3 regions of the Mesobacillus boroniphilus genome follow, and region 1 is predicted to be linked to each of the others. Evidence: predicted binding sites of a transcription regulator. Region 1 holds the regulator's gene; each other region holds the start of a gene.
The links. The regulator CtsR, encoded in region 1, represses protease genes until heat stress. The targets are predictions, from matches to a motif close to ATGGTCAATAAAGGTCAAACA.

Region 1 (4,278 bases):
AGTCTGGTGGCGATGGCGAGAAGGTCACACCCGTTCCCATACCGAACACGGAAGTTAAGCTTCTCAGCGCCGATGGTAGTTGGGGGTTTCCCCCTGTGAGAGTAGGACGCCGCCGGGCACACAAAAGAACAGCTGTAATGGCTGTTCTTTTTTTGTTTGTAAAAGTCGATAGAGCAAATGCAAGCGAGAAAGGGCAAGGAAAAGGAAACTATAAGTAGCACTCAAGAAGAGGCAATGGCTGCTCCAGATAAGCCTGGTGGAAAAGAAAGAAAAGCTGTCAGAACCTGATTTAAGTTCGGATAAGTAGTTGCTTGTTGCCCCTAAACTCCTGGTGCGTTGATCCAAGAAGGATTAACGCATTTTTTGTGGAATTTATTTAACAACCAGACATTTCTGATCTTCCCATTTATTCTACAATCATTATGATGGACTAATTACTTTTAGTTTTTTAAAGAGTGATTGGGATAACAGATGATATGAAAGAGTAAAATGGTGGATTTGAACTACTTAACGAATTGTACACAGATAATTTTTCTTATTGTAAGAAACATGCAATTTTTTAGCAGAAGGGCTAATAGGAGGAAAAAATGAATAAGCAATTTAATTTTTGGTCATTCATCTTTTCTACAATCTGGATTTTACTATTTTTTATAGTTTCCTCCACAGGGCCTATTAATTACACGATATTAGGCATACAACCATTCGTTCTGCTTTTATATGCAACCTTGCTGACTTTTGTAATAGGGCTTATAGGGATGTCAGCTATGGAAGATTGGAAGGGTATGGCTAGAAGTTTTTCGACAGTCATCATGACTTTAGGATTATCTGCATTTTTAGCTATCATTATATTTTTTGGCAATTTATTTAGTTAGTAGATAGCACTTATACAGGCACAAGTGAGTTCCTCAGAAAATAATATACCAGCCTTTTTCTTATGTAGCAGTTTTGTGAGAAGGCTTATGTACTATAGATAATATTGCTGGTCACATTGCCGATCTATCCAATTAGGCACTGACTCCTTCGTATAAAAGCTTGTCCAGAACAAATTTTTCATCGATGTTTCCAGATACAAGTTTCCACATGTTACAAAATGGGTATAATAACCAACACACCCCTTATTGTCATGTTTTGGCATACATAATTTTGACGAATATAATTCAGGATGCTTTCATTGCAACGGGAAAAATTTTTTTGTATAATTAACGTCAAATATAGTCAAAGTCAGATTGGGGGAGGTTTAGTGAGGAATATATCGGACATCATAGAACATTACCTTAAGCAGGTTTTGGAAATGAGCGATAAGGAAATCGTTGAAATCAAGCGAAGTGAAATCGCCGATAAATTTCAGTGCGTGCCGTCCCAGATCAATTATGTCATCAATACAAGGTTCACGATTGAAAGGGGCTATCTTGTTGAGAGTAAACGGGGCGGCGGCGGCTACATCCGTATCATCAAAGTCCAGGCTTATGATCATGCACATTTGATTGATGATTTACTGTCTTTGATTCAGACACGAATTTCGCAAAGCAGCGCTGAGCATGTCATTCTCCGTCTTGTTGAGGAAGAGGTAGTGACTGACCGCGAAGCAAAAATCATGCTGAGTGTGCTCGACAGGTCCGTCCTGTATATTGAGCTTCCACAGCGTGATGAACTGCGTGCGAGAATGTTGAAGGCAATGCTGATGGCATTGAAATATAAATAATATCAAAGCAGATAAAGAGGTGAGGGCATGATCTGCCAAGAGTGTAATCAAAGGCCGGCAACGCTGCACTTCACGAATTATTCAAATGGAGAAAAAACGGAACTGCACTTGTGTGAGATATGCGCACAAGAAAAAGGCGAACTGTTTATGATGAACAACAGCCCTGTTTTTTCGATCAATAACCTGCTTGCCGGATTGTTGAATATGGAACCTGCTTTTACGGAACAGAAAAAGGAAGCCTTTGACGCTGAGCAAGTTGCCAAGTGCCCGCAATGTTCGATGACGTTTCCACAGTTTGTGAAAGTAGGGAGGTTTGGCTGTGCGACTTGCTATGATGCTTTTCGCGAACAGTTGACCCCGATTGTAAGGAGACTCCATAGTGGTAATTCCATGCATAATGGGAAAATCCCTAAAAGAATTGGCAGCGACCTTCATTTAAGGAAAACAATCGATCAGCTTAAGCAAAATTTGAAGAACCTGATTTCAGCAGAGGAATTTGAGAAAGCTGCTGAGACGCGGGACCAGATCAGGGAACTTGAAAGGAAATTGTCAGCAGGTCAAGAGGGAGGGGAGTAGCCATGTCATTGGAGAAGTTTATCAATCAGGCTGTCAGCTCCTGGATGAGTGATGATGGTCCTGATTCAGATATCGTCCTTAGCTCTCGCATCCGCTTCGCAAGAAACCTTGATGAATATAATTTTCCGACGCTGTTCACCAATGGAGAGGCAGAAGTAGTAGTAGGTACGATTATGGAACGTGCCAATAATACATCACCAGCTACCTTTGGTCAGTTGGAAATGATTAAAATGGGTGAAATTCCACCTTTGCAGAAAAGGGTGTTAGTCGAGAAGCATTTGATTAGTCCGAATCTAGCAGAAAACTCGGTTCATGGTGCCGTCTTACTATCTGACAATGAAGAAGTGAGCATCATGATCAATGAGGAAGACCACATCAGGATTCAATGTTTATTCCCAGGCTTCCAGCTAAGTGAAGCTCTACAGGCTGCCAATGAAATCGATGACTGGCTCGAGGAATATGTTAATTATGCGTTTGATGAGAAGTTCGGCTATTTGACCAGCTGTCCGACCAATGTAGGCACCGGCCTAAGGGCTTCGGTGATGATGCACCTGCCTGGTCTTGTTTTAACACAGCAAATGAACCGTATTGTCCCGGCGATTAACCAGCTTGGTTTGGTGGTAAGAGGTATTTACGGCGAGGGCAGTGAAGCGCTCGGCAATATTTTTCAAATTTCGAACCAAATTACACTTGGAAAGTCGGAAGAGGACATTGTGGATGATTTGAAAAGTGTCGTAAGCCAGATTATATCTCAGGAAAGGTCGGCCCGGGAAGCATTAGCTAAGACTTCGAACATACAATTAGAAGACAGAGTGTTTCGGTCATATGGAACACTTGCCAACAGCAGAATCATCGAAACGAAGGAAGCCGCCCGCTGTCTATCTGATTTACGGCTTGGAATAGATATGGGTTTTATAAAAAATATTTCAAAATCGATTTTGAATGAATTGATGATATTAACTCAGCCTGGGTTTTTACAGCAATATGCGGGAGGACCCTTAAGACCGAATGAACGGGATATCCGCAGGGCTGCTTTAATAAGAGAACGTTTGAAAATGGAAACAAAAGACGAGTCAGGAGGATGATCTTATGATGTTTGGACGATTTACCGAGAGGGCACAAAAAGTATTGGCACTCGCACAGGAAGAGGCAATTCGCCTTGGACATAACAATATCGGCACAGAACACATCTTACTTGGCCTTGTGCGTGAAGGTGAGGGCATTGCGGCAAAGGCGCTTTACGGACTTGGTCTTGGAGCAGAGAAAATCCAGAAGGAAGTTGAAAACCTGATTGGCCGCGGCCAGGAAACTTCCCAGACAATCCACTATACTCCAAGGGCTAAGAAGGTCATCGAGCTTTCAATGGATGAGGCAAGGAAGTTGGGCCATTCTTATGTTGGAACTGAACATATCCTGCTCGGATTAATCCGTGAGGGAGAGGGCGTGGCTGCAAGAGTACTGAACAACCTTGGAGTCAGTCTCAACAAGGCCCGACAGCAGGTTCTTCAGTTGCTTGGAAGCAATGAAACTTCCGGACATCAGGGAGGAGGAGCGGCAAATGCCAACACTCCGACACTTGATAGCCTTGCAAGAGATTTAACAGCTATCGCAAGGGAAGGCAGCCTTGACCCGGTCATCGGCCGCAGCAAGGAAATCCAGCGTGTTATCGAAGTGTTAAGCCGCCGTACTAAGAACAACCCGGTATTAATTGGAGAGCCTGGTGTAGGTAAAACAGCTATTGCTGAAGGACTGGCACAGCAAATCGTCAATAATGAGGTACCGGAAATCCTTCGTGACAAGCGCGTCATGACTCTTGATATGGGAACTGTTGTTGCAGGAACTAAGTACCGCGGTGAATTTGAGGATCGCCTGAAAAAGGTCATGGATGAAATCCGCCAGGCCGGAAATATCATTCTTTTCATCGATGAGCTTCATACACTGATTGGTGCCGGCGGAGCAGAGGGTGCGATTGACGCTTCCAATATCCTGAAGCCTTCATT
Region 2 (4,278 bases), on a different contig from region 1:
AAAAGCTCAGCTAGCAGCTGTAGGTCCTGAAGTAAAAGAAGCCCAAAAACCTGAAGACCCATTCTTCAACAATGCATGGGCTATGGAAACTCAAAGCGGATCAGACATCGTAACAACTTATTTAATTAAAAATCAGGAACAACCTTTAAAACTGACTCTATTCACAAAAGAAGATGCTGACCATCGCAACGCATTCCTGGAAATGGCCAAAACGATCATGAAAGAGAATAAATAAAGAAGGGGCTTCCCCCCTTCTTTTTTATTTATTCTCATTAACTGGTTTCATCCATAACAACACTATAAAGATTAAACTGATATAGCCAAAAACTGGGTACAAGATTGAAAGAAGTGTTCCATAATCGATCAAGCTGATGAAATAACAAATTAAGAAGAGCAGTGAGACGACGAGTAGGCTTGGCAGCTTGACATATTTTTGAATCTGCCTTTCAAGGCCAAAAATATTGCCGATTACAGATGTGAATATTTCACCATATACAATCAGGACAAAAATCCAGTAAAGTCCTGCAGCTAGCTGCTTCATAACGACTGCCATCGGTATTTCAAAAGTTTCGAATCCTGGGAGCATGATTAAGGTCAAATGGCTTGAAAGCAGGATTAAAGTCAGCGCAATCCCGCCGAGGATTCCTCCCCATTTTACAGTATTATCGTCTTTCATCTCTGCTGCAACAGGAACAAGCACTGCCTGGGCAAGCGACAGGTTTAGGGCTGTATATGAAAATGGTCCGATTACGGCCTTCCAGCCATCCTCTGCATATGGAATAAAAACGACCTGTTCAATGAATCCAGGCAACTTAACGGAAAGGAAAAATAAGATCAGACTGAACAAGATCATCATCGGCACGACAAAGGTGTTGACAGCAAATACGCCCTTTAAACCGACAACCATAACGGCAAGTGACAATGCAATCGTGATAAAGATTCCCAGCGATTTTGTCAATCCAAGCTGCTCCTCGAAAACTGCCCCTGCACCCGAAAGCATAACGGCACAAACCCCTAGCAGCATAAACAGCATCATAATATTGATGATCCTGCCAAAAAACTTCCCAAATAAATGTACATTCATTTCTTCATATGAACGGGCCCCGATTGCCGCTGCAATACGCATCAATTTTGCACCCAAATATGTAAGAATGTAACCCGCCATGAAAACCCCAATCAATCCAAATATTCCAAAGCGGGAAAAGAATTCGACGATTTCCCTCCCGGTCGCAAAGCCGGCTCCCACAACAGTACCAACATAAACAGCAGCGATTTGAAAGGCAGCACCCCAATTTGTCTTCAAAGCGTTCCCCTCCCTCCTTCTCAATATATGTAAGGATAGACAAACCATGACGAGCTTTTTTTAAAAGGTAATTCAAACACCACAATTTCAAAAAATTACCATAATCAAACTTCTTGAAAGTCAAATTAGGTCAAAGTATAATAAATTCAAATTGATCAAAGATAGTCAAGGTCAAAAGAAAAATCTTTGATCATTTTAAATGGAAATTACATTTTTGAAGGAGGAATTTAAATGCTTTGCCAAAATTGCCAGGAAAAACACGCAAATATCCAGTTGAGAGTAAATTTAAACGGTAATCAGAAGCATTTAATGCTCTGCGAAGATTGCTACCAAACAGAAAAAGAAAAATTAGGTGCTTCCTTTGGCAGCCCGATGTCTGGATTTTCCGGCTTAGGTGGCTCGCCTTTTAATGATATGTTCAAACAGTTTTCAAGCAATATGAATAATCAAGAACCTAATCATCGCCCGGCTGCTGTTAAGAAAACTGCTGGTGGAAGAAATGGCTTCATCGATCAATATGGGAGAAACTTGACCCAAATTGCAAAGACCGGTTTGATTGATCCTGTAATTGGACGAGACGAAGAAATCAAACGAGTAATCGAGATATTAAATAGGAGGAATAAAAATAATCCTGTGCTGATCGGGGAACCTGGAGTAGGTAAGACAGCCATTGCTGAAGGACTCGCTCTAAAGATTATTGAGGATGCTGTCCCTGATAAACTGAAGAACAAGGAAGTTTATCTTTTAGATGTTGCTTCGATGGTTTCCAATACAGGAATTCGCGGCCAATTTGAGGAGAGAATGAAACAACTGATTTCTGAATTACAGGCCCGCAAAAATATCATTTTGTTCATTGATGAAATCCATCAGCTTGTTGGTGCTGGCTCTGCAGAAGGTTCCATGGATGCAGGTAATATCCTGAAGCCAGCACTTGCCCGAGGTGAGCTTCAGGTAGTCGGTGCAACAACTCTGAAGGAATATCGTCAAATTGAAAAAGATGCGGCGCTCGAGAGACGCTTCCAGCCAGTAAATGTCATCGAACCAACAGTGGACGAGGCTGTCGAAATCCTGAAGGGAATTCAATCGAAGTACGAAGATTTCCATCAGGTTTCCTTTCCGGAAGAAACGATAAAGGCATGTGTCCAGCTCTCACACCGTTATATCCAGGATCGCTTCCTTCCTGACAAAGCGATTGATTTAATGGATGAAGCTGGTTCTAAGCTTAACCTGGTTTCTGATTATACAAATAAAAATGATGCCGAAAGCCGCCTTGCTGAAATCGCAAAGGAAAAGGAAGAGGCATTGAAGCAGGAAGACTATGAAACAGCTGCAAAGCTTCGTGACGAGGAAGCAAAGCTGGAAAAAGCATTAAATGAAAATGGCAATGCAGCACCTCCTTTTGTAACAGTCCTGCATATCCAGGAAATCATCGAACAGAAGACAGGAATTCCTGTGGGCAAACTTCAGGAGGACGAACAAGTAAGGATGAAGAATCTTGTCGCGAACCTTAATGGCAAGGTAATCGGACAGGATGATGCTGTACAGAAAGTAGCCAAGGCAATCCGCCGCAGCCGTGCTGGACTGAAATCAAAAAACCGTCCGATTGGATCATTCCTATTCGTCGGTCCAACAGGTGTCGGTAAGACAGAATTAACAAGGACACTGGCGGAAGAGCTGTTTGGCTCGAAAGATTCAATGGTCCGTCTTGACATGAGTGAATACATGGAAAAGCACAGTGTATCCAAGTTGATCGGTTCACCTCCTGGTTATGTAGGTCACGATGAAGCAGGTCAACTGACCGAAAAAGTAAGGCGGAATCCTTACAGCATCATTCTGCTGGATGAAATCGAGAAGGCACACCCAGACGTCCAGCATATGTTCCTGCAAATTCTTGAGGATGGCCGCCTGACTGATAGCCAGGGCCGCACTGTAAGCTTCAAGGACACTGTTATCATCATGACAAGCAATGCTGGAGTCGGACATAAAACAATTAAGGTAGGATTCAATCAGAGCACAGCTGTCAACGAATCAAGTATCCTTGATTCCCTGGGAGGCTTCTTCAAGCCAGAATTCCTAAATCGCTTCGACAGCATCATCGAGTTCAAGGCACTTGAAAAAAGACATCTTCTTCAAATTGTTGACTTGATGCTTGCTGAACTGAAGGACACACTTTCAGAGCAGAACATCAGCCTAGAAGTTGAAGCTGAAGTAAAGGAAAAGCTTGCTGAGCTAGGATACCACCCTGCATTTGGTGCACGCCCTCTTCGCCGCTCCATCCAGGAACAACTCGAAGATTCCATCGCGGACTTTATCCTTGAAGAACCGGATGCAGCTGAATTAAAAGCAGTTATCGAAAATGATGTAATCATCATTACGCGAAAATAATAACTTTGAAGGTTCGGAGTGAATCCGACCTTTTTTTTTGCCCTTTTCACCTTTGTTGGCTGCACATCTACCTTTGCATTCCCAGTTCAAAAGTCTTATTGATGAAGCTTTGTTCATAACCCAACAGGCAATGTGATAATCTAATAAAATTTTTACAGTTTAAAAATGAAATGTACATAGAAGACATATAGAATAAAAGCATAACTTTTTAAAGAAATGAGGTAAACCTAATGGGTTTTTTGACAAGATTCAGTCTTAAAAATGCTTTTGCTGTTTTTATTATCTCTTTTTTATTGATACTTGGCGGACTGTATTCCTTCACTCGCCTGAAGGTCGATTTATTACCGAATATCGAGTTCCCGCAGCTTTCTGTTGAAGTCATATATCCCGGGGCATCGCCTCAGGATATCAATGAACAAGTGACGGAAAAGCTAGAAACCAAATTCAAGGGAATTGATGGACTCAAGAAAATCCAGAGTTCATCATTTGAAAGCATCGCCATCATCAACCTTGAATTTCCTTTTGATGCTGAACTGGACGATGCTGAACAGCAGGTCAATACCTTCATCAAGGAGGCAGGACTGCCAGAA
Region 3 (4,278 bases), on a different contig from region 1:
TTTCCTTCTCAAATCGCAAACTCATCGTAGACATACAGACGGAAAATGCCGCGATTGCCAGGCGTATCTATACCTTGATCAAAAAAAGTTATCAGGTTCAGGTAGAGCTCCTTGTGCGCAAAAAGATGCGGCTGAAAAAAAATAATGTTTATATTGTCCGCCTTAAGGAATCAGCCAGGGAAATTCTGGAGGATTTAAAGATATTAGGAGAAGGTTTTGAAATAATTTATGACATATCGCCTGAACTAGTGAAAAAGAAATGTTGTAAGCGTTCTTATCTAAGAGGCGCTTTCCTTGCGGGAGGTTCTGTGAACAACCCGGAAACATCCTCCTATCATTTGGAGATTGCCTCCATGTATCAGGAACATAATCACTCATTATGTGAGCTGATGAATACGTTCGGGTTGAACAGTAAAACGCTTGAGCGAAAAAAAGGCTTCATCACATATTTGAAGGAAGCGGAAAAAATCACTGAGTTTTTGAACATCGTTGGTGCACATAATGCGTTGCTGCGATTCGAGGATATCCGGATTGTCCGCGACATGAGAAACTCGGTTAATCGCCTCGTGAATTGTGAAACAGCTAACTTGAATAAAACAATTGGTGCTGCACTACGACAGGTAGAGAATATCCGCTTCATAAGGGATACAGTCGGCCTGCAAATTTTACCGGAAAAGCTGAGGGAAATCGCTCAGCTCCGTGTCGATTACCAGGATGTCACCCTTAAAGAGTTGGGCGAGATGGTAAGCGGTGGAACAATCAGCAAATCAGGAATCAATCACCGGCTGCGAAAGATCGATGAAATTGCGGATAAACTGCGTGCCGGACAAATTACAAATAAATAGAGGGTTAGAGGAGGAAAAGCAATGGTGGAAAAACAGGTGGAAGTAAAATTGAAAACTGGTTTACAGGCTCGCCCTGCGGCGTTGTTCGTGCAAGAAGCAAACAGGTTCTCATCTGATATATTTCTAGAGAAGGACGGAAAAAAGGTGAACGCGAAGAGCATCATGGGATTGATGAGCCTTGCCGTTAGTGCTGGCGCATCCGTGAACCTGATCGCAGAAGGCAATGATGAGGAAGAAGCAGTGGAAAAGCTCGCTGAATATATCCAGAAAGAAAACTAATCCTATAAAATAAGGTTGAAAAAACAAAAACTCGCTCCCTTTAAAGAGCGAGTTTTTAAATCGGATTATTTATCCTTCTTTTCTTCAAGCACATTGCGAGTGATGATCTGGTCAACAAGACCATATTCCTTCGCACGGTCAGCAGTCATGAAGTTGTCACGGTCAGTATCTTTCGAGATGACTTCAAGTGGCTGGCCAGTACGCTCAGAAAGGATTGTATTCAGCTTTTCACGAAGGAAAAGAATGCGCTTCGCAGCGATTTCAATTTCTGTCGCCTGTCCCTGAGCACCACCCAGTGGCTGGTGAATCATGACTTCTGCGTTCGGAAGTGCATAACGCTTCCCTTTTGTACCAGCAGCGAGAAGGAATGCACCCATGGAAGCAGCCATACCGATACATATTGTTTGGACATCTGGCTTGATGAACTGCATAGTATCGTAGATTGCCATACCGGCAGTGATGCTGCCGCCCGGGCTATTAATGTAGATGGAGATGTCTTTTTCCGGATTTTCAGCTTCCAGGAAAAGCAACTGAGCTACGATTGAGTTGGCAACATTGTCATCAATCCCGCTTCCCAGCATAATGATGCGATCCTTTAAAAGGCGGGAATAAATATCATATGCCCTTTCGCCCCGATTCGTTTGTTCAATGACTGTAGGAATCAAGTTCATGTTTGTTTTCCTCCTTTAACGTAAAGATCATTTACTGCCCTTAAAAAAGCAGTTACTGCCTTTATAAAGGCAAATTGCAGGCTGGCATAAACTGGTTCGTTTGCCAGAACACCTATGTAGTTTCATGATACACGCATGGTCAATAAAGGTCAAACGAATCGCTTGCATAGTCTGCAGAAACTGTTCGACAATAATATATATTCCAATTTACTGTACCGTATCCATCTTACCCAAGATTGTCATTTTTAAACAACCTTACTGGCTGCCCTTCCAAAAAATCATTCTTGCAAACCGGGAAAACTTAACCTATAATAGGTAAGCGTAACGCTAACTTGTAACATGCCCTCGTGGTGCAACGGATAGCACGTAAGATTCCGGTTCTTGAGATGTGGGTTCGATTCCTGCCGAGGGCGTCATTAAAATCCCGCTGAGTCCAATTTTGGCTCAGCGGGATTTTTTTTATTTTCAGCCACTACAATATGTGGATTTTCCTATTACTTTCAAAATAGTGTATACGACTAGGAGCATTCACCTAAACAAGCATTTGCTCTCTTTCATAGAGCAATAGAGAGGTGCATTTCCACCTCAATATTTTATGAAAGGAAGATGTAAATGCCACATTTTAAGTTATTGCAGCAAGTGCCTGACACGTGCTTTGAACCAGTTTTGATTGAAGTTGATGATGCAACGTTTCATATACTTTGCTGGATATCGAACGTTTTGGCACAGGTTATAGGTGGATTTACCGCATCGACAAAATAGACGCTGAAAGCGCTTTGAGTGATTGGGTATTAGGAATTGATGCACCTTGTCTAGATTTTATTGGCGAGGCTTTTATTAGTGAGGTTTTCACTGGAGATGATCTGGCAGATTTGATTCCATTGGACGAAGTTACAAGTGGTGAAACCTTTGAAAATCCTGGCACTGCCCCAGACCCTTGCCCTGAGGGATCTCCATGTAGTGAAGGTCTGCGGGTAACTGGTTTTAAATTTGATGATTTGGGAACAGAACAACCAGAAGGGCTTGGCTTTTTAGAAGCTGGCAGTTCCTAATTATTCGCCTTTGTCTTTAACCTGCCGCCAGTAGTCGATGAGGAAGTATGTGCAGCACTAAAATTTGGACCACTTGAAGCTTGCGGTGTTATTTGCGGTCCAGCATGTATCATATGCCCAGATGCTTGCGTATGCCCAGAAGAAGATATCGACACTTTTGATTGCACAGCAACAGTTCCTGAAAATTCGACATGTTTCACAATCCCGGAAGCTGTACCTACCGAAGTTTTACATGCAATATTGATGATAATCCATTCCCAGAAGAAACACTTACATGTGAGGATATTGACATTATCATCAACTCTGAAACAGTGAATGATGCAAGCACAAGTGCTGTTATCAACTATACAGTTGAGTTGCCTGAGTGTGTAGTACCTGAAGAAGAACCGCCAGTAGTAGGAGCACAACCTGGAAATTATTGTCCGCCTGCGCCAACTACTCCTATCCGCAATACTCAAATTAGAAACACTCCAGCCGTAAACAGATCTATCAGACGCAGAAGGTAACATGAAATCTTAGGAAAGCAGCGGAATCTTAGAGGATCCGGCTAAAATTTGCTGCTGAAAGCCTCTTGCCTGATTTCAGGCAAGAGGTTTTTTATATACACGAAGTAGATGTCATACCAAATTCTTTCCATACACGAAAGCCTGTTTATCATGTAAAATGATTGCAGGGGTGATTTTGATGGATTTGAAAGCTGGTTTATGGCAAAAACAGACGTTAAAATTGGCGATGACTCAGGAGCTGACCCAGGCAATCGCACTCTTGCAATACTCAGCACAGGAGCTTGCGGCATTTCTTGAAGCTAAATCAATGGAAAATCCCCTGATGCAAGTAGACTTTAAAAACATCTCTCATTTTGATGCCAGTATGGACCGTACACGAAAAACGAAAAGAAAGACATTCGAACGGGACCAGAAAAACTTGATTGAGCAGATTGGCTCGGGTGAGAGTGACACGCTCGAAGACTATCTACTTTCTCAATTGAATTTGCTAAAAGCGTTGCCTGAAGAAAAGTTGATTTTACAAGTATTGATTGAAAACATAGATGAAAACGGTTACTTGACCATTGAAAGAGAAAACCTCGGGGAAAAGTTCGGAGTGGAGGAAGAAATCATCGATTCCGCTTTCTTCAAACTCCAGTCATTGGACCCGGCTGGTATTGCGGCAAAGGACCTTCAGGAGTGCCTGTTGCTTCAATTAATAAGACAAAGCCGGACATCAGAAAATGAACTGGCAATAACGATTATCCGCGACCACTTCCTTCTTTTTGCCGAGAAAAAGTGGAAGGCAATTGCGAAAATGCTGAACGTTGGTTTGAAGGACATCCAGAAGGTCCATGACGATATCCAGCAGCTGAATCCAAAACCAGGTGCGACTTTCCAGCGTGAAAAATCTGCCTATATTGTGCCTGACGTGGTAGTCAAGCGT

Region 2: DYI25_RS02185 (ATP-dependent Clp protease ATP-binding subunit) is a predicted target of CtsR. The motif match lies at 1,420-1,440, and genes of this name have one in related genera.
Region 3: clpP (ATP-dependent Clp endopeptidase proteolytic subunit ClpP) is a predicted target of CtsR. The motif match lies at 1,931-1,951, and genes of this name have one in related genera.

Annotation. Positions count from the first base shown of each region.
Region 1 is NZ_QTKX01000004.1:8-4,285, forward strand. Features, by position in the region: rRNA gene rrf (5S ribosomal RNA) at 3-118, shown strand; gene DYI25_RS20805 (hypothetical protein) at 588-872, shown strand; gene DYI25_RS20810 (CtsR family transcriptional regulator) at 1,241-1,702, shown strand; gene DYI25_RS20815 (UvrB/UvrC motif-containing protein) at 1,730-2,278, shown strand; gene DYI25_RS20820 (protein arginine kinase) at 2,281-3,363, shown strand; gene clpC (ATP-dependent protease ATP-binding subunit ClpC) at 3,368-4,278, shown strand, end outside.
Region 2 is NZ_QTKX01000001.1:449,943-454,220, reverse strand. Features, by position in the region: gene DYI25_RS02195 (hypothetical protein) at 1-235, shown strand, start outside; gene DYI25_RS02190 (YkvI family membrane protein) at 260-1,303, opposite strand; gene DYI25_RS02185 (ATP-dependent Clp protease ATP-binding subunit) at 1,535-3,688, shown strand; gene DYI25_RS02180 (efflux RND transporter permease subunit) at 3,919-4,278, shown strand, end outside.
Region 3 is NZ_QTKX01000002.1:603,036-607,313, forward strand. Features, by position in the region: gene whiA (DNA-binding protein WhiA) at 1-845, shown strand, start outside; gene DYI25_RS15745 (HPr family phosphocarrier protein) at 867-1,124, shown strand; gene clpP (ATP-dependent Clp endopeptidase proteolytic subunit ClpP) at 1,190-1,795, opposite strand; tRNA gene DYI25_RS15755 (tRNA-Arg) at 2,137-2,208, shown strand; gene DYI25_RS15760 (hypothetical protein) at 2,497-2,847, shown strand; gene DYI25_RS15765 (hypothetical protein) at 3,039-3,353, shown strand; gene rpoN (RNA polymerase factor sigma-54) at 3,532-4,278, shown strand, end outside.